DNA from 3 places in the Herminiimonas sp. Marseille-P9896 genome. Region 2 is predicted to be linked to each of the others. Evidence: predicted binding sites of a transcription regulator. Region 2 holds the regulator's gene; each other region holds the start of a gene.

Region 1 (7,283 bases), 450 kb from region 2:
GCGCGTTTATCGATGCAGAACATGCACTGGACGTGACTTACGCGCAGAAGCTGGGCATCAATTTGTCCGAGCTGCTGATTTCGCAACCAGATACCGGCGAACAGGCACTGGAAATCTGCGACGCGCTGGTACGCTCGGGCGGCGTCGACCTGATCGTTATTGACTCGGTCGCGGCACTGACACCACGCGCTGAAATTGAAGGCGATATGGGTGATTCCCTACCAGGTTTGCAAGCACGTCTGATGTCGCAGGCATTGCGTAAATTGACCGGTAGTATCAATCGCACCAACACGCTGGTGATCTTCATTAACCAGATTCGTATGAAAATCGGTGTGATGTTCGGTAATCCTGAAACCACCACCGGCGGTAATGCATTGAAGTTTTACGCATCGGTTCGTCTGGACATCCGTCGTACCGGTTCGATCAAATCTGGCGATGAAGTGATAGGTAACGAAACCAAGATCAAAGTCGTTAAAAATAAAATCGCTCCACCATTCAAGGAAGCGCACTTCGACATTCTGTATGGCGAAGGCACATCGCGTGAAGGTGAAATCCTCGATTTGGGCGCCGATGCCAAAATCGTTGAAAAGTCGGGCGCCTGGTATAGCTATAACGGCGAACGCATCGGCCAGGGTAAGGACAATGCACGTAATTACCTGAAAGAGCGTCCGGAACTGGCACGCGAAATCGAAAACAAGGTACGTGCTTCGCTGGGCGTGCCTGAATTGAGCCCGATCAAGGCGGATGAACCAGCTGCAAAGAAATCTTCGGCCAAGGAAAGCAAAGAAGCCAAAGAACTGAAAGAAGTTGAATAAGGTACAGCGTCGCTGCACTTGATTCAAAGTTTGATATTAACGAGCGCCCGCGCTGAAGGACTCATATGGCAAAACTGCAAGTGAGTCTGAAAGCGCGGGCGCTTCGCTATTTATCGGCACGCGAACACAGTCGGCAAGAGTTGGGACGCAAGCTGGCGCGCTATGCGCAAGAGGGCGACGACGTCGAAGCCTTGCTCGATACGCTGGAAGCAGCGAAGTTTCTTTCACAAAGTCGCTTTTCCGAATCGCTGGTACACAGACGTGCGGCTCGCTTCGGCAATAGCCGCATCATGTCTGAATTAAAAAGTCATGGCATAGATCCAGAGTCGCTGACTGACATCAAGGCGAATCTGGAAACAGATGAGTTTGCGCGCGCACGCGGAGTGTGGGAGCGCAAGTTTGGTACGGTGGCAACGAGTCAGGAAGAGCGGGCCAAGCAGATGCGTTTTTTGATGCAGCGCGGATTTTCGCATCGGGCGATACAGGCTGCGATGCGTGCAACAAATACAGACGAAGATTGAAATGCCAGTCTGTGTTTATAAGAACCACAGACTGGCAGACATGATTAGTGATCCATCAGGGCTTTGACATGCACTGCCGTGCTTGAAGCCAAACCTTCCAGGCTGTAACCACCTTCCAGTATAGAAACGATGCGTCCTGCGCAGGTTTCGTCAGCGATTTTCATCAATTCACGTGTAACCCAGTCAAAGTCATCATCCTGCAACTTTAGACCTGCCAGCGGATCCAGGTGATGCGCATCGAAGCCGGCTGAAATAATGATCAGTTCGGGATTGAAGGCACGGATAGCGGGCAGCATTTTTGCTGCAGTCTGTTCGCGGAACAAGGCCGAATCACAACCGCGTGGCAGCGGCACGTTGACGATATTGTGCGACACGCCGGTTTCCTTTTCGAGGCCGGTACCCGGATAGAAATGTGACTGATGGCTGGATGCATAGAACAATTCCGGCCGGTCATAAAACGCTGCTTGCGTACCGTTACCGTGATGGACGTCGAAATCGATGACGGCTACGCGTTCCAGCTTGTGTACTTCGTAGGCATAGGCCGCAGCAATCGCCGCCTGATTGAAAATGCAAAAACCCATCGCACGGCTGGGTTCGGCGTGGTGACCACATGGGCGGGTTGCGCAGAATACGTTATGCGCTTCGTTGTCCAGCACCAGGTCTACACCCGCGCAGGCTGCGCCTACACAGCGCATGACGGCTTCCAGCGAACCTGGCGACATGACGGTATCGCCGCCATCCAGCGGCATGGTGCCACGGTAGGGTGATGCGTCTTCAACGTCGAGTACAAAGTCTTCGGTATGGATGAGTAACACCTGTTCACGTGTGCCCATAGGCGCTTCGCGCCACTCTGCCGCGGCAAATTCCGGTACGCGCAAGGCGCGCAGGACGGCCTTCAAACGCTCCGGAGATTCAGGATGTCCGGAGCCAGGTTTGTGTTCCAGGCAGGCGTCGTGCGTATAGATAACTGTGGTCATATTTAATTATTGATGCCAGCTGTGGCGGCATCTTCTCCTTGATAAAAACCTGAATAGCGGATGCGTCGTTGCGCCCCGATCTGTGCATGCCTGCCATTATAGAGGCGCATTCCCGGGCAGGCGACTATAGCCGGCCGATTTAAACGACGGCTTCCTGGTATGCGGTAAGCAAGACAGTTTTATTGCGTTGACTGTGGCCGGATAGCGGTAAACGTCCATTTTTGGCCTGAAAGCAGGATATGATCTGTTCCTGTCAGGAATGTAAGTTCGCCTGTAGAAGAGTAATTCGTACTTTCACCGCCTAAAACCCAGCCGCTAATCTGCCATCTTTATGACGTATTCCGTCGAGCTTCAATTCGCCGCCAAAACCGATACGGGTTTGGTGCGTGCGCATAATGAAGATGCGGTGGAAATCAGTGAGGTACACAAAGCAGTCGTTTTGGCTGATGGTATGGGCGGCTACAACGCTGGCGAAATTGCCAGCGGCATCGCGACTACCGTTTTCCGCGCCGCGCTGGAACAGCAATTACAGCAAGTGCAGGAAAAAGGCCGTGCCACCAGCAGCAAGTCTTTGCAGCGACTGGTAGTGGACTCAGTCAGCGCTGCTAATGAGCAGATACTTGAGGTGGCACGCATCCAGCCGCAGTACAGCGGCATGGGTACGACACTGGTCGCCGCTTTATTCCATCATGACCGGGTTGTCGTCGCACACGTCGGCGATTCCCGGGCCTATCGTTTCCGGCGGGGACAACTGACACAAATCACTCGCGATCATTCGCAACTGCAGGAACAGATCGATGCTGGACTGGTAAGTCCGGAGTGGGCACGTTTCGCACCGAATAAAAACCTGATTACGCGTGCGTTAGGGGTGGCCGCGCAAGTTGATGTAGAAGTGAATGATTACCAGACCGAGGGCGGCGATATCTACTTGCTGTGCTCGGATGGTCTGTCCGACATGTTGGGCAGTGAACAGATGAGCGCGATGCTGGCTGATAACGATACGGATCTTGAATTATTATGTAGTTCGCTGGTGCAAGCGGCAAATGACAATGGCGGGCGCGATAACATTTCCGTCATCCTGGTCCAGGTTGTATCAAGCATGCCCGCGCCTAAAGCGTGGTGGGAACGTCTGGCGGCCAGCTTCAAATCCTGACTTGGCATAGATATTGATAGTGTGGTCGTTGAACCCGCCTAAACAGGTGTAAACAGATAAGCAAGAAGAAAGCTGGGAAGTAATAATGCCTACGATTATTTTGGCAAAAGACGGTATCGCCTTGCAGAAATTCCAGTTGTTGAAAGAGCGCACCAGCATAGGCCGGCGTTCCTATAACGACATCGTCATAGATGCGGCCGGAATCAGCGCTGAACATGCGGTGATCATTTCACATCCGGTCGGATGTTATTTTGAAGACCTGGGCAGTACCAATGGCAGCCAGATTAACGGCAGGGTCGTCACGAAACATTTGCTGGAAGACAGTGATGTGATTGCACTTGCTACGCATACCATTCAGTATTGCGCGACTGCCAGCATGGACGATTCCATCATGGTATTGGCTGACAATATAAGTGGCATGGAAGATCTGGGCGATATCCAGCAAATTACCGAACCATCGTATCGCGATTCAATAGAAGCAACCATGAGTACAACCGCTGTAATCAAAATCCTCAACGGAGCCAGTGCGGGCAAGGAAGTGGTCTTGAACAAGGTCCTGACGACCATAGGTCGCCCGGGCCGGCATGTCGCCGTATTCGCGATAGGCCCGCAAGGCTATAGCCTGACCCATGTCGAAGGCGAAGATTATCCAGTGGTCAACGGGGCATCGATAGGCATGCTGACCCAGAGCCTGAACAATGGCGACCAAATCCACCTGTCGGGTACTGACATCGTTTTTCTGCATGAGGCCTGACGTATTCCTGCGTCGCTGCACTGCCGCAAGACAAAATTTATCGCACCATGTGACAAATTTTGGCGCGGCTCTAACCAAAATTGTTACTTTTCGTTAAATAATTGTGACAATCTCGCAAGATTGGGCTGAATTTGGGGTGGCACAGCGATTGCTGTATGTCTGTCAGGGTGGAAAAGCTACCTGTATTCCCAAACCAGGAGAAAAAGATGAAATCGATGAAAATGATGAAGAAAGCACAAAGCGGTTTTACGCTGATCGAATTGATGATCGTTGTGGCGATTATTGGTATTTTGGCTGCGGTAGCGATTCCACAGTATCAGGATTATGTGACACGTGCGAAGTTGGCGAAAGTTAATGCGGCTGTGGATTCCCTGAAGCTTGCACAGGCGGAATATATGCAAAACAATAACGGTACTGCATCGACCTCGTTGACTAGCTTGGGTATTGGGACTCCGACGCTCACTAATGAAGTTACTAACTTGGCACTGGATGGATCGGGTAATATTGCTGCGACTCTTGGCAATATTGGTTCTCCATATAACGGTGCTGTAGTTACATTTACTCCGCAAGCAAGTGAAACGGCTGTAACTTGGGCTATCAGTTGCTCTGGTTATACTGCTTCTACGAAAACCAATGGGATTATGACTAAAGTATTTGGCCCAGTAGATGCAAGTTGCTAATCCAGTAGCTTTGGGTGAAAGGGACTCTGAGGAGTCCCTTTTTTATTATTCATAAGTAGCGATGTGATGAATCCATAAATGTGCAAAAGAGGGATACCTTCTATTTGGGTTGTGCTATGCATAGCCTTATTAGCTGCCGCGCTTTATCTTCCTTTTCTTGGTAATGGTCTGGTATTCGACGATCACGGCTTGTTCACAAGCATGATGGTTTATGACAGTGCGCTGTTACCGTTTGATCTTCAGCCACGAACATTCCCCTATTTCACGCTTGGACTGATACAGGTCTTGAGTGGAAGTATTGAAGTCAATCGCATCTTCAACATTGCCCTGCATTTGGCTTGCGCCTTCACGCTATTTTTTTTGTTAAGAGATTTATTGCAGCAGGCTATAAGGGAGTCAAACTTCCAGCGCATAGACATCAGGCCAGATCCGGCACGTGCGCAGCTGCTTGCAGGCCTGGGTGCGTGCATTTTTACAATTCATCCGATTGCTGTATACGGTGTTGCCTATCTCGCCCAACGTACGATTCTATTTGCAACACTGTTTTCTCTTCTTTCACTCTGGTTTTATCGTCGGGCATTCGAGAAAAACAGAGCAGCAGATTTGTTCACTGCCGCGTTGTTTTACTCGATGGCTATTTTTTCCAAGCAGCATGCAATCATGTTGCCTTTGGCAGGAATATTTCTGACCGCTTTGTATCAACAGAATTTGGGTTCAATTTACAAGCGGATTTCGCTTTATCTTGTGTTGTGTTTTCCCGCCGCATGGCTGGTCTTGTCTATGACGACACAAGTTGTCGCGACCAGTTATGAGCCGTCTGTCGGGGCGATGGTGGTGCAGATGAATAAGGCCGTTGTGTTGCAACATGAGACTGCAATACTGGATCAGCCTTGGGGGAGGTGGCTGGTCAGTATATTAATGCAGGCGGGTTTCTTTTTTGACTATTTCTTTTATTGGATAGTGCCCGACGTGAGGGTGCTTTCGGCGGATATGCGGTTTGATTTCGTCGACATCTGGTTTTCGTGGGCAACTTACCTGAAGGCGATTCTCTTCTTTTTATCGCCGTTGATTGCTGTTTATTTTTTGCGGAAAAAGGGGCTGGTTGCGCTATTTTGCTGTGGATTTTTGTATAGCTGGTTTCTTTTTTTGACAGAATTGGCCGCGGTGCGTTTTCAGGAACCATTTGTTTTATACAGAAGTTATTTATGGGCACCGGGCTACTTCATCATGCTGGTGGCCGTATGTGCACATTTTTCGAGCCGTTGGTTAATGATTGCAGCAACGCCATTGTTGATTATTTGTTTTTTGTTGGCGCGAGATCGTCTGCATAGCTTTTCTGACGAAAGCGCACTATGGAAAGATGCTGCCCAAAAGCTGACGTCAACGGAGCTTGTGGGTAGCGATCGAATTTTTTATAACCGAGGCAATGCGTATTTGGCAGAGAAAAAATATGCGGAAGCAATTGCGGACTATTCGTTGATGATTCAGCGAAATCCTACGTTTCCGTATGCTTACTATAATCGCGGTCTGGCTTACTCGTCTCTAAAACAGAATAAAGAAGCGCTCGCCGATGTTGATTACTCACTATCGCTTGATCCTAATAATGCAGCCGCAATGTACACGCGGGGTTTTATTCTTGAAGAGCAAGGATGTTTTGAGCAAGCCAGGGGTGCGTATGCGAGCAGTCTGGCTTTGGGTAACCGCGTTGCGAAACTGAAGCTCGGTGAGCTGGATAAGAAAAGTGCTATGCGCAAATCTGTTAAGCAGGGCACAGAAATCGGCGCTTGCCCTGAGTAATCCTTTGTTTATGGGGCGCTGAGACTACCATCAGTAGTCGACCAGCTCCCCGACTTCCCACCATGCTTTTCCTCCACCCGGACGTCAGACATCACCATCCCTCTATCCACCGCCTTGCACATATCGTAAATCGTCAACAAACCGATTTGCACGGCGGTCAGTGCTTCCATCTCAACGCCGGTTTTGCCGAAGGTTTCAACTTGTGCGGTACATGTAACGCTGGAGTTCGCTTCGTTTACCGCGAAATCTACCGTGACGCGGGTCAGGGCGAGTGGGTGGCATAGCGGGATCAGGTCGCTGGTGCGCTTGGCACCCATGATGGCGGCGATGCGCGCGATGCCCAGTACATCGCCTTTTTTGGCGGTACCTGAAGTAATGATGGCCAGCGTTTCCGCTTTCATGCGGATGACGCCGCTGGCTATCGCGATGCGGTGGGTTTCATTTTTGCTGCCGACATCGACCATATGCGCCTGGCCGGTGGCATCGAAATGGGTCAGGCCGTCGTTGGCGGCTGTGTTGTCTTTATTTGTAGTCATGGTGACAAAAGGGCGGGGAAGCGCCAGAGGTGGAACGTTTGCAATGAGCA
Region 2 (7,283 bases):
GGCTTGAATCGTGGCGGCAAAGGGTACTTCGCACTCGATATCACCAATCCTAGTTCTCCATCATTGTTGTGGGAATTTACAGATCAAAACCTGGGTTACACCTATGGCAATCCAAGCATAGCCAAATTGAAGGATGGTACCTGGGTCGTTTTGCTCCCTTCCGGCTATAACAATACCGACGGAACTGTCAGTGCGGATGTCGGCAAAGGTCGTTTGTATGTATTGAATGCAGGTACGGGTGAGCTCATCAGAAGTATCGCGACGAGTGCTGGTAGTGCAACGACACCGAGTGGATTGTCACGTGTTACCGCGCATGTACTGCAATCATCAACCGACAGTACTGCTATCGCCGCATACGGTGGTGATGTGTTGGGTAATGTGTGGCGCTTCGATATAAATAATGACATCGGTGCGGTGGGGTATGACGCGCAGTTATTGGTCAGCCTGACAGATTCGACTGGTAGGGCGCAACCGCTGACGGCGAAGCCAGCAATAGCGACCTTGAGTGGTAAGCCAGTAGTCTATGTTGGTACGGGACGTTATTTGGGTACCACTGATGTCACTGATAGCAGCACACAATCTTTTTACGCAATCAAAGATAATCTTGATACGGTGACGCTCGGCAATCCTCGCACAGGCAGCAGCAATTTTGTGGCACAGACATTGACTAGTGGCGTTTGTCCTGAGGGTACGTCGTCCACGGTTTGTATTGCCCAGCAGGAGGTGCGTACCAGCACCAATAACGCGGTGGACTGGACGACTAAAAACGGCTGGTACCTGGACTTCCTGAGTGGCGGCGAGCGCTCAAGTACTGATCCTTCGCTGGCTTTGGGTACGCTATTGTTCACGACGATTACACCTCAAGCCTCGACGGTCAGTGCTTGCGGACCTACTACCGGTACTGCGGCCAGCTTTGTTTATGCGTTGAGTTATCTGACAGGTGGCCCTATTAGCACGGCAAATGGTGTGAGCGGGATCAGTCTGGGGTCCGGCCTGGTGACGCGTCCGGTCATGATCATGCAGGCAGATGGTACGGTCCGCGCCTTGATCCGGACGTCGAGTGGTGCTTCGAGCGGTACTGATCTTGGGGGAACCAAAGTTACGGCGCCACCGATAGATCCATCCCCGACAAGCGGTACGCGTCGTGTTTCCTGGCGTGTCCTGAACGCACAGTGAGATGTGCGGGATGATGGCACTAGCCATCATCCCGTCAAGATTCTTGTATGAAAATGCCCGCCTTTATCCGAAAAAAAACCGCTACCGAGCGATTAGCGATGTTGTTGTCGCTCTTCGTTCATGGTGGTCTGGCAGTGGGTTTCGTTTACGCAGTACATGGTAGTGTAGGCGGAGGGACCTATGCGTCAGAATCGTCAGCGATGATAGTAGACTTGCTTAGCGTACAGAAGGAAACAAGGTCAGCAGGCAAATCCATGCAAACAGATATCAATGTCGATAAAACTGACATTGCTAACCATCGTACTAGCACGGCCGATGTCGTGGAGAAATCCGTGGCCTCAAAGGATCAGGCCGATCTTTTGCCGCAAGCACGCGGGTCAGCGGATGCGGCTGCTTCCTCTCTTTTTAATCTCATCGCATTACCCAAGCCATATTATTTTCAGCCCACTGAGCTGACTGAGCAGCCTGCAGTGGTGGTCGATATCTCTCCCGACTTGGACGCACTCTTTGCGAGTGGATTGGCGCAGATGGCAGTGTTGGATTTGTTTATCAATGAGAGTGGTGATATTGACGATGTGCTCATCGAAAACTCTTCTTTGTCCGAGTCTGCGCAGCAACTGATCAAAGACGCTTTCTCTAAAACCAAATTCAATCCCGGCAAAGTGGCGGGGATGCCGGTGAAAAGCCAACTCAAAATTGAAGTCGTGCTGGAAGGTCGCGCAGTCGAAAACATTGCGAAGAAAGCTGAATAAGTGAGGGGCCGTGAATATTACAAAACAAAAAAGGGCGCAATTTGCGCCCTTCATTTTATCTGACCGACTTGCTCGGCCTGCCTTGTATTAAGGCGTTACAGCATCTGACGCATCCGGCAATCGTTTGATCGCATCGTGTTGATGGTCTTGCTGTTTGGTTTTGTATTTGATCACTTGTCGATCGAGCTTGTCGATCAGTGTATCAATGGCAGCGTATAAATTATCTGCAATGCTTTCTGCATGCAGGTCCTTGCCTCTCACACGCAAGTTAATTTCTGCCCTTTGGCGTTTTTCCTTCTCGGGGAGATTGTCTACAGTCAGGATGACCGCAATATCGATAACGTGATCAAAATGTCGTTTGATGCGCTCCAATTTACCTTGTACATATTCGCGGATGGCGGGGGTCAATTCGAGGTGATGTCCACTGATTGTGAGATTCATACAGTGCTCCTATGAAAGTCACTGGAGGTTATGCGCGGTCTTGTGAAGTGACTACGCCGAACACAGCAACGTATAACTACAACAAAAACTACAAAGGACGATATCTACAACGACTTGCGCAGATTGACCGGTGGGATTTTCAGGGCTTCGCGATATTTTGCTACCGTCCGTCTCGCTACCACCATGCCTTGTTCTGCCAGCATGTCGGCAATCTTGCTATCAGAGAATGGAATTTTCGGGTCTTCAGCTCCTATCAATTGTTTGATCAGTGCCCGTATCGCTGTCGATGATGCTTCACCACCGGCTTCTGTTGCGACATGGCTGCCGAAAAAGTATTTCAATTCGAACATCCCGTGGGGAGTCAGCATGTACTTCTGGGTGGTTACACGTGAAATAGTGCTCTCGTGTAGTCCCAGTGTATCAGCTATTTCACGTAAAACAAGCGGTCTCATTGCGACTGCACCGTGCGAAAAGAAGTTCCTCTGACGTTCGACAATTGCCTCGGCGACACGCAGGATGGTGTCGAAGCGCTGGCGCATATTTTTGATCAGCCATTTCGCTTCTTGCAACTGGGAACCAAGCGATGCCTCGCCCTTGCTTTGCTTCAAGATGTTGGCATACATGCTATTAACGCGCAGCCGTGGCATCACGTCGTGGTTCAGCATGACCTGCCAGCCGCTGCGGGTACGCTTGACGATGACGTCAGGTACTACATAGTCGGAAGCATCAGTTGCAAAAATGGAACCAGGATGTGGATTGCATTGCTTGATGATGGCTTGTGCTTCGCGCAAGTCTTCGTCGTCGCAATCCAGTGCCTTGCGTAATTTATTGAAATCGCGCTGCGCAAACAGCGGCAGATGGTTTTCCACGATGGCCAGTGCCATGCGGCGGGTCACCATTGCGACCTTGGGCATACGCCTGATTTGCAGTGCCAGGCACTCGGCAGCGTCACGCGCACCTACACCCGGTGGATCGAAGCTCTGCAGCATCTTGAGAGAGATCTGCAACTCTTCCAGTTCGATTTCCAGTTCTTCCGGCAAGCGTGCATGGATTTCTTCCAGCTCTTCTTCCAGATAGCCGTTGTCATTCAGTGCATCGATGATGAGTTCGAGCAGGGCGCGGTCGCGGTGTTCGCGTACGGTGACGCGCATTTGTTCCAGCAGATGTTCGCGTAGCGTGGTTTCATGCGCTTCCAGTTGCGGTCGGCCATCATCGTCTTCCGGCGCCTTGGAGGTGCGTGCGACGTCGTCGAAACTCCAATCGCTGTCGCCACTCGAGGCTTCCGGTAAATCGGGGCCTTCTGAGCCGCCTTCACTATCCGACGTCTGGGCATTCGCTTCGACGCTGGCGCCCTCCGGTGCAGTACCGCTGGCACCCATCGCACCATCTGCCAGCAGGCGTACCGCGTGATCCAGCGGATCATCGGTACGTTCCAGCATCGGGTTGTCGGCGAGTATTTGTTCCAGTTCCTGGTGCAATTCAAGAGTCGATAACTGCAGCAAACGGATGGACTGCTGCAGTTGTGGCGTAAGCGCCAGATGTTGGGAGACTCGTAGTTGCAGGGATTGCTTCATAGATGTTTTTTCTTCCGCTTACATGCGGAAGTGTTCACCTAAGTAAACGCGGCGTACCGATTCGTTGGCGATGATGTCATCCGGTCGTCCGCTGGCCAGGACCGCACCCTGGTTGATGATGTAAGCGCGATCACAGATGCCGAGTGTTTCGCGCACATTGTGATCGGTGATCAGGACGCCGATGCCGCGCTCTTTCAGGAAGCGCACAATGCGCTGGATTTCAATCACCGCGATAGGGTCGACACCTGCAAATGGTTCGTCCAGCAGCACGAAGCGCGGATTGGTGGCCAGTGCACGGGCGATTTCCACACGGCGGCGTTCGCCACCGGACAAGGACATGGCCTGGTTCTCGCGCAGCTTTTCGATTTGCAGGTCGGCTAGCAGCGTATCCAGGCGCTGTTCGAGTAGCGCACCATTGAGTGGCTTGCCATCGACGCGCTGCAGTTCAAGGACGGCGCGGATATTGTCTTCTACACTCAGTTTGCGGAAGACCGATGCTTCCTGCGGCAGGTAAGACAAGCCCAGTTGTGCCCGCTTGTGGATAGGCTGGCGTGAGATGTCGACGCCATCCAGTTCGATGCGTCCGGCGTCGGATGGTACCAGACCCACGATCATGTAGAAGGAGGTGGTTTTACCCGCGCCGTTGGGGCCGAGCAAACCGATGACTTCGCCGCTTTCGACTTGCAGCGCAACATCGCGCACCACCTGGCGCGCGCCGTAGCTTTTTTGTAATCCGTTGACGATCAACTTGCTGGACATCTTATTTTGCCTTTGTATCTGCGGCACGCGGTTGGATCACGGCCTTGATGCGGCCGCCGCCTTGTTTGCTGTCGCCGCTTGAGGTGTTGTGTACGGTAAAGAATTCAGCGCGTGTATCGTAGGAGATGAATTCACCTTCAACTTCATCGGTAGGCTTGCCGTTTTCCAGGCGACGCATGCGTGCCTTGGTGTACAACTTCATGATTTCAGCCTTGTCATCGTATTCAATGCGTTCGGCCTGGCCTTCTATCCATTGGTCGGGGCCACCATCACGTTTTTGCTTGAAGTTCGCCAGTGCATCGGACGAGCCGTACAGAGTGATGAACTGATAGCCTGCAGGATCCTGCTTGACCACCATTTTGTTGGCTTTCATCAGGATGGTGCCACGTGTTAACACGACATTGCCAGTGAAGGTGTTGATCTGCTTGAGGTCGTCGTATTCCATTTTATTGGCTTCGACATTGGTGGGCTTGGTCGCGTCCGCTTTTTCGGCGTAGGAGACCAAGGCAGTGCCCAGGCCGCAGAGAACCAGAAGTACGGAGAAGAAACGTTTCATGAAAGTTCTCTAAATGATTGCGTCAGATAAAAATCGTCTATGCGCTTAGCGCGGATGTGCTGCCTGGTACACCGCATGGACGTTGCTGGATAAATTGAATTCGCCGGTTGCATTGTTGGCGAACATACCGCTGCCGTTCAGTGTCGACAGGCCTACCTTGATGTCGACGTGTTTCGGCGTTTTCATGATCTCATCATCCGGCAATATCAGCAGGTATGAAGTCTTGAGTTGGAAGTGCTGTGAGCCCGTTGCAGGTGGTCGGTCTATCACGACGTTGTCATACATATGCACTTCGGTATTGTTGTTTTCAACCAGTGCGCGTTCGGAGCGACTCACCATAGGTTCACGGCCCTTGCTGAAGCTGTACATCACCGGCTTCTGGATTTGATAGGAATTATCCAGCGGGTAGTGCTTCATCTCGGTACCGGTCAGGTTGTAGCGTGGAACGCCATCCTTGCCCATGCGTACGAAATTGAATTTTTCTGCATAGAAGTCCGGATCGCTGCGCTGCTTGGTCGGCAAGGTTTCATCGGTCTGGCGGCGCATGACTTCGACCAGCCAGAAGCTGCCCAGTGCCAGCGCTGCGCTGAAGGCGATCAGCAAAACGATGCGGATCGTATTGGCAGGGCGCAGGGCTTTCATGCGAGATACGGCGCGAGCGCCGCCTCATAGTTGCCTTGCGCGCGCAAGATGAAATCACATAACTCACGCGCCGCACCACGGCCGCCGCTGGCTTGGGTGACGTAGTGCACACGCGTACGTACTTCCGGGTGGGCATTCGGTACGCTGGCGGCGAAGCCGACGCGCAATAAAATTGGTAAATCGATGACGTCATCGCCGACAAAGCCACAGGTATCGGCGGTGGTATTGGTTTGTGCCAGCAGTTGTTCAAACGCGCTGCGCTTGTCATGTATGCCCTGGAATACATGGTGTATGCCGAGGTCGGTGGCGCGACGTAATACGATAGGTGACTGACGCGCGCTGATGATGGCCGTCGAGACGCCGGATTGCTGCAATAACTTGATGCCGTGGCCGTCGAGTACATTGAAGGTTTTGCTGACTTCGCCTTCCGGGCCGAAGTGCAGGCTGCCGTCGGTCAGGATGCCGTCGACGTCAAAAATCATCAGTCGCACACGGGATGCGCGCTCGATGGCGACGGTATCGTTGGCTGCGCTCATCAGATTACTTTCGCGCGGGTCAGGTCGTGGATGTGTAATGCGCCGACCAGCTTGCCGTTGCTATCAGTAACCAGCAATTGGTTGATGCGGAAGGTTTCCATCATGTCGACCGCATCGACTGCCAGTTGATCCGGGTGCACGCTGCGTGGATGCGCATGCATGACTTCGGCGATCGACAATTTGGAGAAATCCTGTTGGGTTTCGATCAGGCGACGCAAGTCGCCATCGGTAAAGACGCCGATGGCATGACCGTTGGCATCGACCACGGCTGTCATGGCCATACCTTTTTTGCTGCTTTCCAGTAGTGCCGCATATAGTGTTGCGTCTTTCGCTACAGTCGGTATCGCATCGCCGGTACGCATGACGTCGCGTACATGTGTCAACAAGCGACGACCCAAGGCGCCGCCCGGATGCGAGCGTGCAAAATCTTCTTCACCAAAGCCACGTGCGTCCAGCAGCGCGACCGCAAGAGCATCGCCGAGGGCGAGGGTAGCGGTGGTGCTGGCGGTCGGGGCCAGGTTAAGCGGACAGGCCTCCTTGTCGATATGGACGTTCAGATGAACGTCAGCCTGTACCGCCAGGTTGGACGCATCGTTGCCGGTGATGGTGATCAGGCGTGCGCCCATGCGCTTGATGGTGGGGATGATGCCCAGCAACTCGCCGGCTTCACCCGAATACGAAATGCCGATCAGGACATCGTCAGCCGTGATCATGCCGAGGTCGCCATGCGAGGCTTCGGCCGCGTGCACGAAAAAGGCGGGTGTGCCGGTCGAGGCCAGCGTCGACGCGATCTTGCGTGCGATATGGCCGGATTTGCCGATGCCGGAAACCACTACCCGGCCTTTGC
Region 3 (7,283 bases), on a different contig from region 2:
CCATGGATCCGCAAAGCCAGTTTTGTAGCTCTGCGTTAACGTATCACCAGCAAGTACAGCAACAAGAGATTCAACACGATGGAGATGGCCGCCACTGCACGCCACAGGGAAGCAGGATCACGTTCTGCCAGTGGCTTGGGGGTAATCGCAGGCAGCGGCCGACTCGCGCCACGTTCCAGTGCCAGCAGAAATTCTTCTGCAGTTTCGAAACGATCTGCCGGATCGCGTGCGACTGCTTTCAGTAAAACATTCTCCAGCCATAGCGGTAAATCAGGTCGGTAACGGCTGGGTGGTATGGCTTCGCCAAAGCGCGGTGTCTGGAACGGTTCGATTTCTCCGTAAGGGAAATGCCGTGTCAGCAATAAATATAGCGTCACACCAGTTGAGTACAAATCGGTTTGTTGTGAGGCTGGCGCATTATTGAACTGCTCAGGTGCGAGGAAGGATGGCGTACCGGCACGCGGTGCGCGCACTTCATCTTCTGCTTCCAGCCCGGATTGCGCGACGCCCAGATCGAGTATGCGCAACTCGCCATCCTTGCCCAGATGGATATTGCCCGGCTTGATATCGCGATGAATGATGCTGCGCCTGTGCAGCGCACCTATCGCACGGACCAGCTTGGTGCCGTGCGCAATGACATCCGGTATCGTGAAATGTTCACCGGCATCCAGATGCTGTTGCAGCGTATTACCGTCATGCCAGGTCGTGAGGTAATACAGGTAGGTCTTGTTTTCCGGTGTAATGATTTGCGGGAAGAAGCGTGCGACGACGCGCTTGGTCAGCCATTCCTCATGCGCAAAGGCAGAGCGTTCATGTACATCCTGCGCGCGATCAGGATGCAAGGTCTTCAGCACTAGGTAGCGCGGCGTCTGATTCGCGGCACGCGGTTCGGAGACGCGGTAGAGCAGGGTGGTGTTGGATGCGTGTATCTGTTCCTCGACCGTATAGCCGTCTATTTGCTGCCCGACCTTGAGCTTGGGCGGTACCGGGAAATGCTGCGAGCCGGATAGCGCATCGCGCAGATTCGTTTCCGGCAACGCATCGACCCGTACCACCAGCGCGCTGACATTATCTTGCGCACCGGCTGCCAGTGCCTTGTCGATCAGCGTATGTGCGATGGCTTCTGTTTCCTGTTGCTTGCCGACCAGCTGCAACAACTGCTCTTTCAGATCGTATTCCGATACCGAAGCCCACACACCATCGGTGGCCAGCAGGAAGGCATCGCCTTCATGCAACTCACCCATGCCATGATCGATCGCCAGTTGCGAGTCCAGTCCGATAGCACGTGTCAGCACGTGCTGCATTTCCGGACGATCCCACACGTGATCGGCAGTCAGGCGAGTCAGCACACCATCACGTAACAGATACAGACGTGTATCACCGACGTGTGCGAAATAATAAAAATTGCCGCGCAACACCAGCGCCGTCAGCGTGGTTGCCATCCCGGCCAGCTCGGCACGTATCGAACCCTGGTGCTGCACCCAGCTATTGATGGCCTTGAGGACGCGATCCAGTGATTGCGTTACCGGCCAGGTATCGGAAGTCGCGTAGTAATCGCTGAGCAAGCCACGTATCGTGTACTCGGATGCTTCGCGTCCGCCTTCATTGCCCGATACACCATCCGCGATCGCTGCGATCATGCCCTTGCTCGACAATTCGGGTTCGTCCGGCATGACCATGCCGACAAAATCCTCATTGTGCGGACGCAGACCGGCGCGCGTCGAATAAGCGGCGGTGAGTGTCAGCGGCATGGCAGCGGGGTTAAAAGCATGATGGGCATGGCTGGTTCAGATCTTTGCATTGGTCATGGCAGCGCTGCCCCAGGTTGTGCGCCAGCGATTTTTCACTGCCGACAAACCGAGCAAGGCAACAATGGCCAGTGCGGCAAAGACGATCAGACCACCCTGGTAGCTGCCCGTCAATTGTTTGGAGTAACCGAGGCTGGAGGCCAGATAGAAGCCGCCGATACCACCGGCCATGCCGACCAGTCCGGTCATGACGCCGATTTCCTTGCGGAAGCGCTGTGGTACCAACTGGAATACTGCGCCATTGCCGACGCCGAGTGCCAGCATCGCCAATACAAAGATCGCGACCGCTGCCATCGCCGACGACAGGCCGAAGCTGGCGATCAGCATGAAGCTGGCTGCTAGCATATACATCATCGACAAAGTCTTGATGCCGCCGATGCGGTCAGCCAGGCGGCCACCCAAAGGACGCACGGCGGAACCGGCAAACACGCAGGCGGCGGTGAAATAGCCTGCGGTCACCGGCGATAAACCATATTGACCATTGAAGTAAATCGTCAGCGACGAAGCCAGGCCGGAGAAACCACCGAAGGTCACGCTATAGAAGAACATAAACCACCAGGCATCCTTGTCCTTGAGCACGTGCAGATATTCGACCAGTGATTTAGGTGGCGGGGCGGACGGAGCATCTTTGGTAAAGACCAGATAGACCAGGAATGCGATGCTGAGTGGAATCAGGCACAGGCCGAATACGTTTTGCCAGCCGAACAGGATAGCCAGCGTCGGCGCAAACAGCGCGGCGAAAGCGGTACCTGAATTACCGGCACCGGCAATCCCGAGCGCCGTGCCCTGGTGTTCCGGCGGATACCAGCGCGAAGCCAGTGGCAGGGCAACGGCAAAGGCAGCACCGGCGAAACCGAGGATGACACCGAAGGTCAGCATGGTGTGATAGCTGCTGAGGTCACCCAGCCACGCCCACAACAAACCGCTCATGACGATGACCTGGCCGATGATGCCCGCCTTCTTGGGTTTCAGGTGATCGACTAATACACCCATCACGATACGCAGCAAGGCGCCAGCCAATAGCGGTGTTGCCACCATTAAACCTTTTTGCGCCGCAGTCAGTCCGAGGTCGCCGGAGATTTGAACGGCCAGCGGCCCGAGAATGACCCAGACCATAAAACTCAGGTCGAAGTAAAAGAAGGAAGCAAGCAGGGTCGGTGTGTGACCAGCTTTCCAGAATGACGTTTTTTGCATGAGAACTCGCAGAGTTAGACAGGGTTGCGTCTAAATATGCAAAGGCCATGCCACTTTAGTGCGGACGTGATCCACGAATGGGCGTGCACTTTTCACGTGTTGACGAATATGGGGGGCTGCACCAAATAAACCGGCTGCCGCACTTGTTGAGTGCGAAATGCAACTTTAAATGGTGCGGAAACAGTAGTCCCTTACCGAAAGTGCACTAAAAGTAAAACTGGCATTTGTTTTGCTTATTTAAATTTGCGAACAACAAATCTGTGGGATGCAGCGATGAAAAAAATGAAATTGGTCATGGTTGGTAACGGTATGGCAGGCGTGCGTACTTTGGAAGAACTGCGCAAGATCGCTCCTGACTTATATGACATCACGGTATTTGGCGCGGAAGCGTACGCCAACTACAACCGTATTCTGCTGTCGCCCGTACTGGCGGGTGAGCAAACCATCAAGGACATCATGCTCAACGATGTCGACTGGTATGCGGAGAATGACATCACCCTGCACCTGGGGAAAAAGATCGTCGAGATCGACCGCGTCAAACGTGTGGTGATAGCCGACGACGGTACCGTCGCACCGTATGACCGCCTGCTGATGGCAACCGGCTCGAATCCTTTCATGCTGCCGATACCAGGCAAGGATCTGGAAGGCGTGATCTCCTATCGCGACATACAAGATACCAACGCGATGATAGAAGCGGCCAAGGTACACAAGCAGGCGGTCGTTATCGGTGGCGGCTTGCTGGGACTGGAAGCAGCGAACGGCCTGAAGCTGCGCGGTATGGAAGTAACCGTCGTGCATTTGCCGACCACCCTGATGGAACGTCAGCTCGACGAAGCGGCAGGCAAGATGCTGCAAAAATCTCTGGAAGACCGAGGCTTGAATTTCTTGCTGGGTAAGAATTCGCAAGAAATCATCAGCGACGCGAACGGTCGCGTGCAAGCCTTGCGTTTCACCGACGGCACCGAAATCCCGACACAACTGCTTGTGATGGCGGTCGGTATCCGTCCGAACACTGCGCTGGCTGAATCCGCCGGCCTGCATTGCAATCGCGGCATCGTCGTCAACGACACCATGCAAACCTATGACCCGCGCGTGTACGCAGTCGGTGAATGTGTGAACCATCGCGGTACGGCGTATGGCCTGGTTGCGCCTTTGTTTGAAATGGCCAAGGTGTGCGCGAATCACCTGGCGAACTTCGGTATCGGTCGTTACCAGGGTTCGGTCACTTCGACCAAGCTGAAAGTAACTGGCATTGATTTGTTCTCGGCTGGTGAATTCCTTGGTGGAGAAGGGACGGAAGAAATCCTGCTGTCCGATCCTATCGGCGGTGTCTATAAAAAGCTGGTGTTGAAAGACGACAAGCTGATCGGTGCCTGCCTGTATGGCGATACGGTCGACGGCAGCTGGTACTTCAACCTGCTGCGCGAAGGTAAAGACATCAGCGAGATCCGCGACACCCTGATGTTTGGCGAAGCCAACACTGGTCGTCCCGGCGACGTTGGTCACGAAGGTTTCAGCAAGGCAGCAGCGATGCCGGATACCGCTGAAGTATGCGGCTGTAACGGCGTGTGCAAAGGCACCATCGTCAAAGCGATCAAGGAAAAAGGCTTGTTCACGATCGAAGACGTGCGCAAACACACCAAGGCTTCCGCCTCCTGCGGTTCCTGTACCGGTCTGGTTGAGCAAATCATCATGGCTACTGCCGGTGGTGATTACTCGGCATCGAACAAAGCCAAGCCGATGTGCGGATGTACTGACCATACACATCAGGAAGTGCGTGATGCGATCAAGGCCGAGAAGTTGTTAACGGTTGCCGGCGTGATGGCGCATATGAACTGGCGTACGCCGAACGGCTGCTCCAGCTGCCGTCCTGGCATTAACTACTACCTGATCTCGACCTGGCCGGGGGAAGCGAAGGATGATCCGCAATCGCGCTTCATCAACGAACGTGCACACGCGAATATCCAAAAAGATGGCACTTTCTCCGTCATCCCGCGCATGTGGGGCGGCGAAACCAACTCGTCGGAGCTGCGCCGCATCGCTGACGTGGTCGATAAATTCAAGATTCCTACCGTCAAGGTCACAGGCGGACAACGTATCGATTTGCTGGGTGTGAAGAAAGAAGATTTGCGCGCGGTCTGGCAAGACCTCGGCATGCCATCCGGCCTCGGTTACGCCAAGGGTTTGCGCACCGTAAAAACCTGCGTGGGTTCCGAATGGTGCCGTTTCGGTACCCAGGATTCAACCAAAATGGGGCAGCAACTCGAACATCAACTGGCACGCATGTATGCACCGCATAAGGTCAAGCTGGCAGTCTCGGGCTGTCCGCGTAATTGTGCCGAAGCCGGTATCAAGGACGTGGGCGTGATCGGTGTTGATTCGGGCTGGGAAATCTATGTCGGCGGTAACGGCGGCATCAAAACCGAAGTGGCTGAATTCTTCGTCAAACTTAAAACGCATGAAGAAGTACTGGAGTACGCCGGCGCCTTCCTGCAACTGTATCGCGAAGAAGGCTGGTACCTGGAACGAACCGTGCATTACCTCGCACGTGTAGGCCTGGATCATGCAAAGCAAAAAGTACTGGAAGACGAAGCCAACCGCAAAGCGCTTTATCAGCGCCTGCTGTTCTCGTTGGAAGGTGAGTCCGATCCATGGCATGAACCGGAAAAAGCGATGGTCGATACACGTCAGTTCGAACCATTGTCGATCTGATCAGGCGGATGTCAGTGCACTAAGCGCGGACATCCGGCAAGTACACAGCACATTTGTTTATAACAACTCATCACAATTTTTATCAAGGCCACATATGTCTAATCAATGGAAAGTCATCTGCAAGGTAAGCGACATTCCTGTACTCGGTTCCCGCGTCGTCAATCGCGCGGATAAACCGAATGTCGCCATTTTCCGTAACAGCGAAGACAAAGTCTTTGCTTTGCTCGATCGTTGTCCGCACAAGGGTGGCCCCTTGTCGCAAGGTATCGTATTCGGCGAGCGTGTCGCCTGCCCGTTGCATAACTGGAGCATAGGCATGAACGACGGTTGCGCCGCAGCACCGGATGAAGGCTGCACTCAAACCTTCTCCGTCAAGATCGAGAGTGGTGAGGTCTATCTGGATGTCGTCGAATTGAATGCACCTGTCAGCGAGGCTGCTACTGCATGAATGCATCCTTGCTTTCTACTGCCCGGCTTGAACCTTCTGCGAGCGCTTTGCTATCGACAGAAACCAAAGCCACCTGCTGTTATTGCGGGGTGGGCTGTGGTGTCTTGATAGAAAGCGATGGAGAGAAAGTCATCGGAGTACGCGGTGACCCGGATCATCCGGCCAACTTTGGTCGTCTGTGCACCAAGGGCAGCACGCTGCATCTGACGGCGCGCCCCAGCCTGCAACAGCAATCGCGCGCGCTGTATCCGGAAATGCGCCTGGCGCGCAGCGATGAACGTGAACGTACATCGTGGGCAACCACAATGGATTTCATCGTCAATAAATTCGCTGCGACCATACGTGACCACGGTCCCGACAGCGTAGGCTTTTACCTTTCGGGGCAGTTGCTGACCGAGGATTACTACGTCTTTAACAAACTGGCCAAAGGTTTGATCGGTACCAATAATGTCGATACCAATTCCCGCCTGTGCATGTCGAGCGCGGTCGCCGGTTACAAGCAAACCCTGGGTGCGGATGCCCCACCGCCATGCTACGAAGATATCGATCATGCACAAGTCATCTTTATCGTCGGTTCCAACACCGCGTATGCGCATCCCATTATCTATCGCCGGATAGAAGATGCGCGCAAAGCCAATCCTTTACTGAAGGTCATTGTTGCCGATCCGCGCCGGACGGATACCGCACGTGAAGCGGACCTGTTTCTGCCTATCTTGCCGGGTACTGATGTGGCGTTGTTTAACGGCATGCTGCACATCTGCCTGTGGGAAGACCTGGTGGATCTCGATTACATCGCTGAGCACACCGAAGGCTTTGCCGAGCTCAAGCAAACGGTGCGTGACTACACGCCGAAGTTTGTCGCGGAAATTTGCGGCATCAAGGAAGAAGACCTGATGCAGGCGGCGCGCATGTTTGGCAAGTCGCAAGCATCCTTGTCCATGTATTGCCAGGGCCTGAATCAATCGTCGTCCGGCACTGCGAAGAATGCAGCACTGATCAACCTGCACCTGGCCACGCATCAGATCGGTAAACCGGGTGCTGGTCCGCTGTCACTGACTGGCCAACCGAATGCGATGGGTGGTCGTGAAGTCGGTGGCCTGTCCACCATGCTGTCGGCGCAT

What was found. Region 2 encodes sigma-54, which starts transcription at its own class of promoters, with help from an activator protein. Its sites were predicted from a motif close to TGGCANGNAANCTGCTTT; they were not measured.
Region 1: a site for sigma-54 is predicted at 4,358-4,375, ahead of H7U06_RS05065 (pilin). Genes of this name have one in related genera too.
Region 3: a site for sigma-54 is predicted at 3,221-3,238, ahead of nirB (nitrite reductase large subunit NirB). Genes of this name have one in related genera too.

The regions. Positions count from the first base shown of each region.
Region 1 is NZ_CAJEVT010000001.1:1,036,087-1,043,369, forward strand. It holds gene recA (recombinase RecA) at 1-815, shown strand, start outside; gene recX (recombination regulator RecX) at 881-1,336, shown strand; gene H7U06_RS05050 (histone deacetylase family protein) at 1,381-2,313, opposite strand; gene H7U06_RS05055 (Stp1/IreP family PP2C-type Ser/Thr phosphatase) at 2,645-3,466, shown strand; gene H7U06_RS05060 (FHA domain-containing protein) at 3,552-4,220, shown strand; gene H7U06_RS05065 (pilin) at 4,436-4,900, shown strand; gene H7U06_RS05070 (tetratricopeptide repeat protein) at 4,979-6,697, shown strand; gene moaC (cyclic pyranopterin monophosphate synthase MoaC) at 6,706-7,233, opposite strand; gene H7U06_RS05080 (M48 family metalloprotease) at 7,277-7,283, shown strand, end outside.
Region 2 is NZ_CAJEVT010000001.1:585,154-592,436, forward strand. It holds gene H7U06_RS02855 (pilus assembly protein) at 1-1,176, shown strand, start outside; gene H7U06_RS02860 (energy transducer TonB) at 1,224-1,928, shown strand; gene hpf (ribosome hibernation-promoting factor, HPF/YfiA family) at 2,016-2,369, opposite strand; gene H7U06_RS02870 (RNA polymerase factor sigma-54) at 2,474-3,943, opposite strand; gene lptB (LPS export ABC transporter ATP-binding protein) at 3,962-4,702, opposite strand; gene lptA (lipopolysaccharide transport periplasmic protein LptA) at 4,704-5,258, opposite strand; gene lptC (LPS export ABC transporter periplasmic protein LptC) at 5,304-5,900, opposite strand; gene H7U06_RS02890 (HAD family hydrolase) at 5,897-6,436, opposite strand; gene H7U06_RS02895 (SIS domain-containing protein) at 6,436-7,283, opposite strand, start outside.
Region 3 is NZ_CAJEVT010000004.1:262,631-269,913, forward strand. It holds gene H7U06_RS15875 (bifunctional protein-serine/threonine kinase/phosphatase) at 36-1,751, opposite strand; gene H7U06_RS15880 (NarK/NasA family nitrate transporter) at 1,788-3,002, opposite strand; gene nirB (nitrite reductase large subunit NirB) at 3,276-5,714, shown strand; gene nirD (nitrite reductase small subunit NirD) at 5,809-6,162, shown strand; gene H7U06_RS15895 (nitrate reductase) at 6,159-7,283, shown strand, end outside.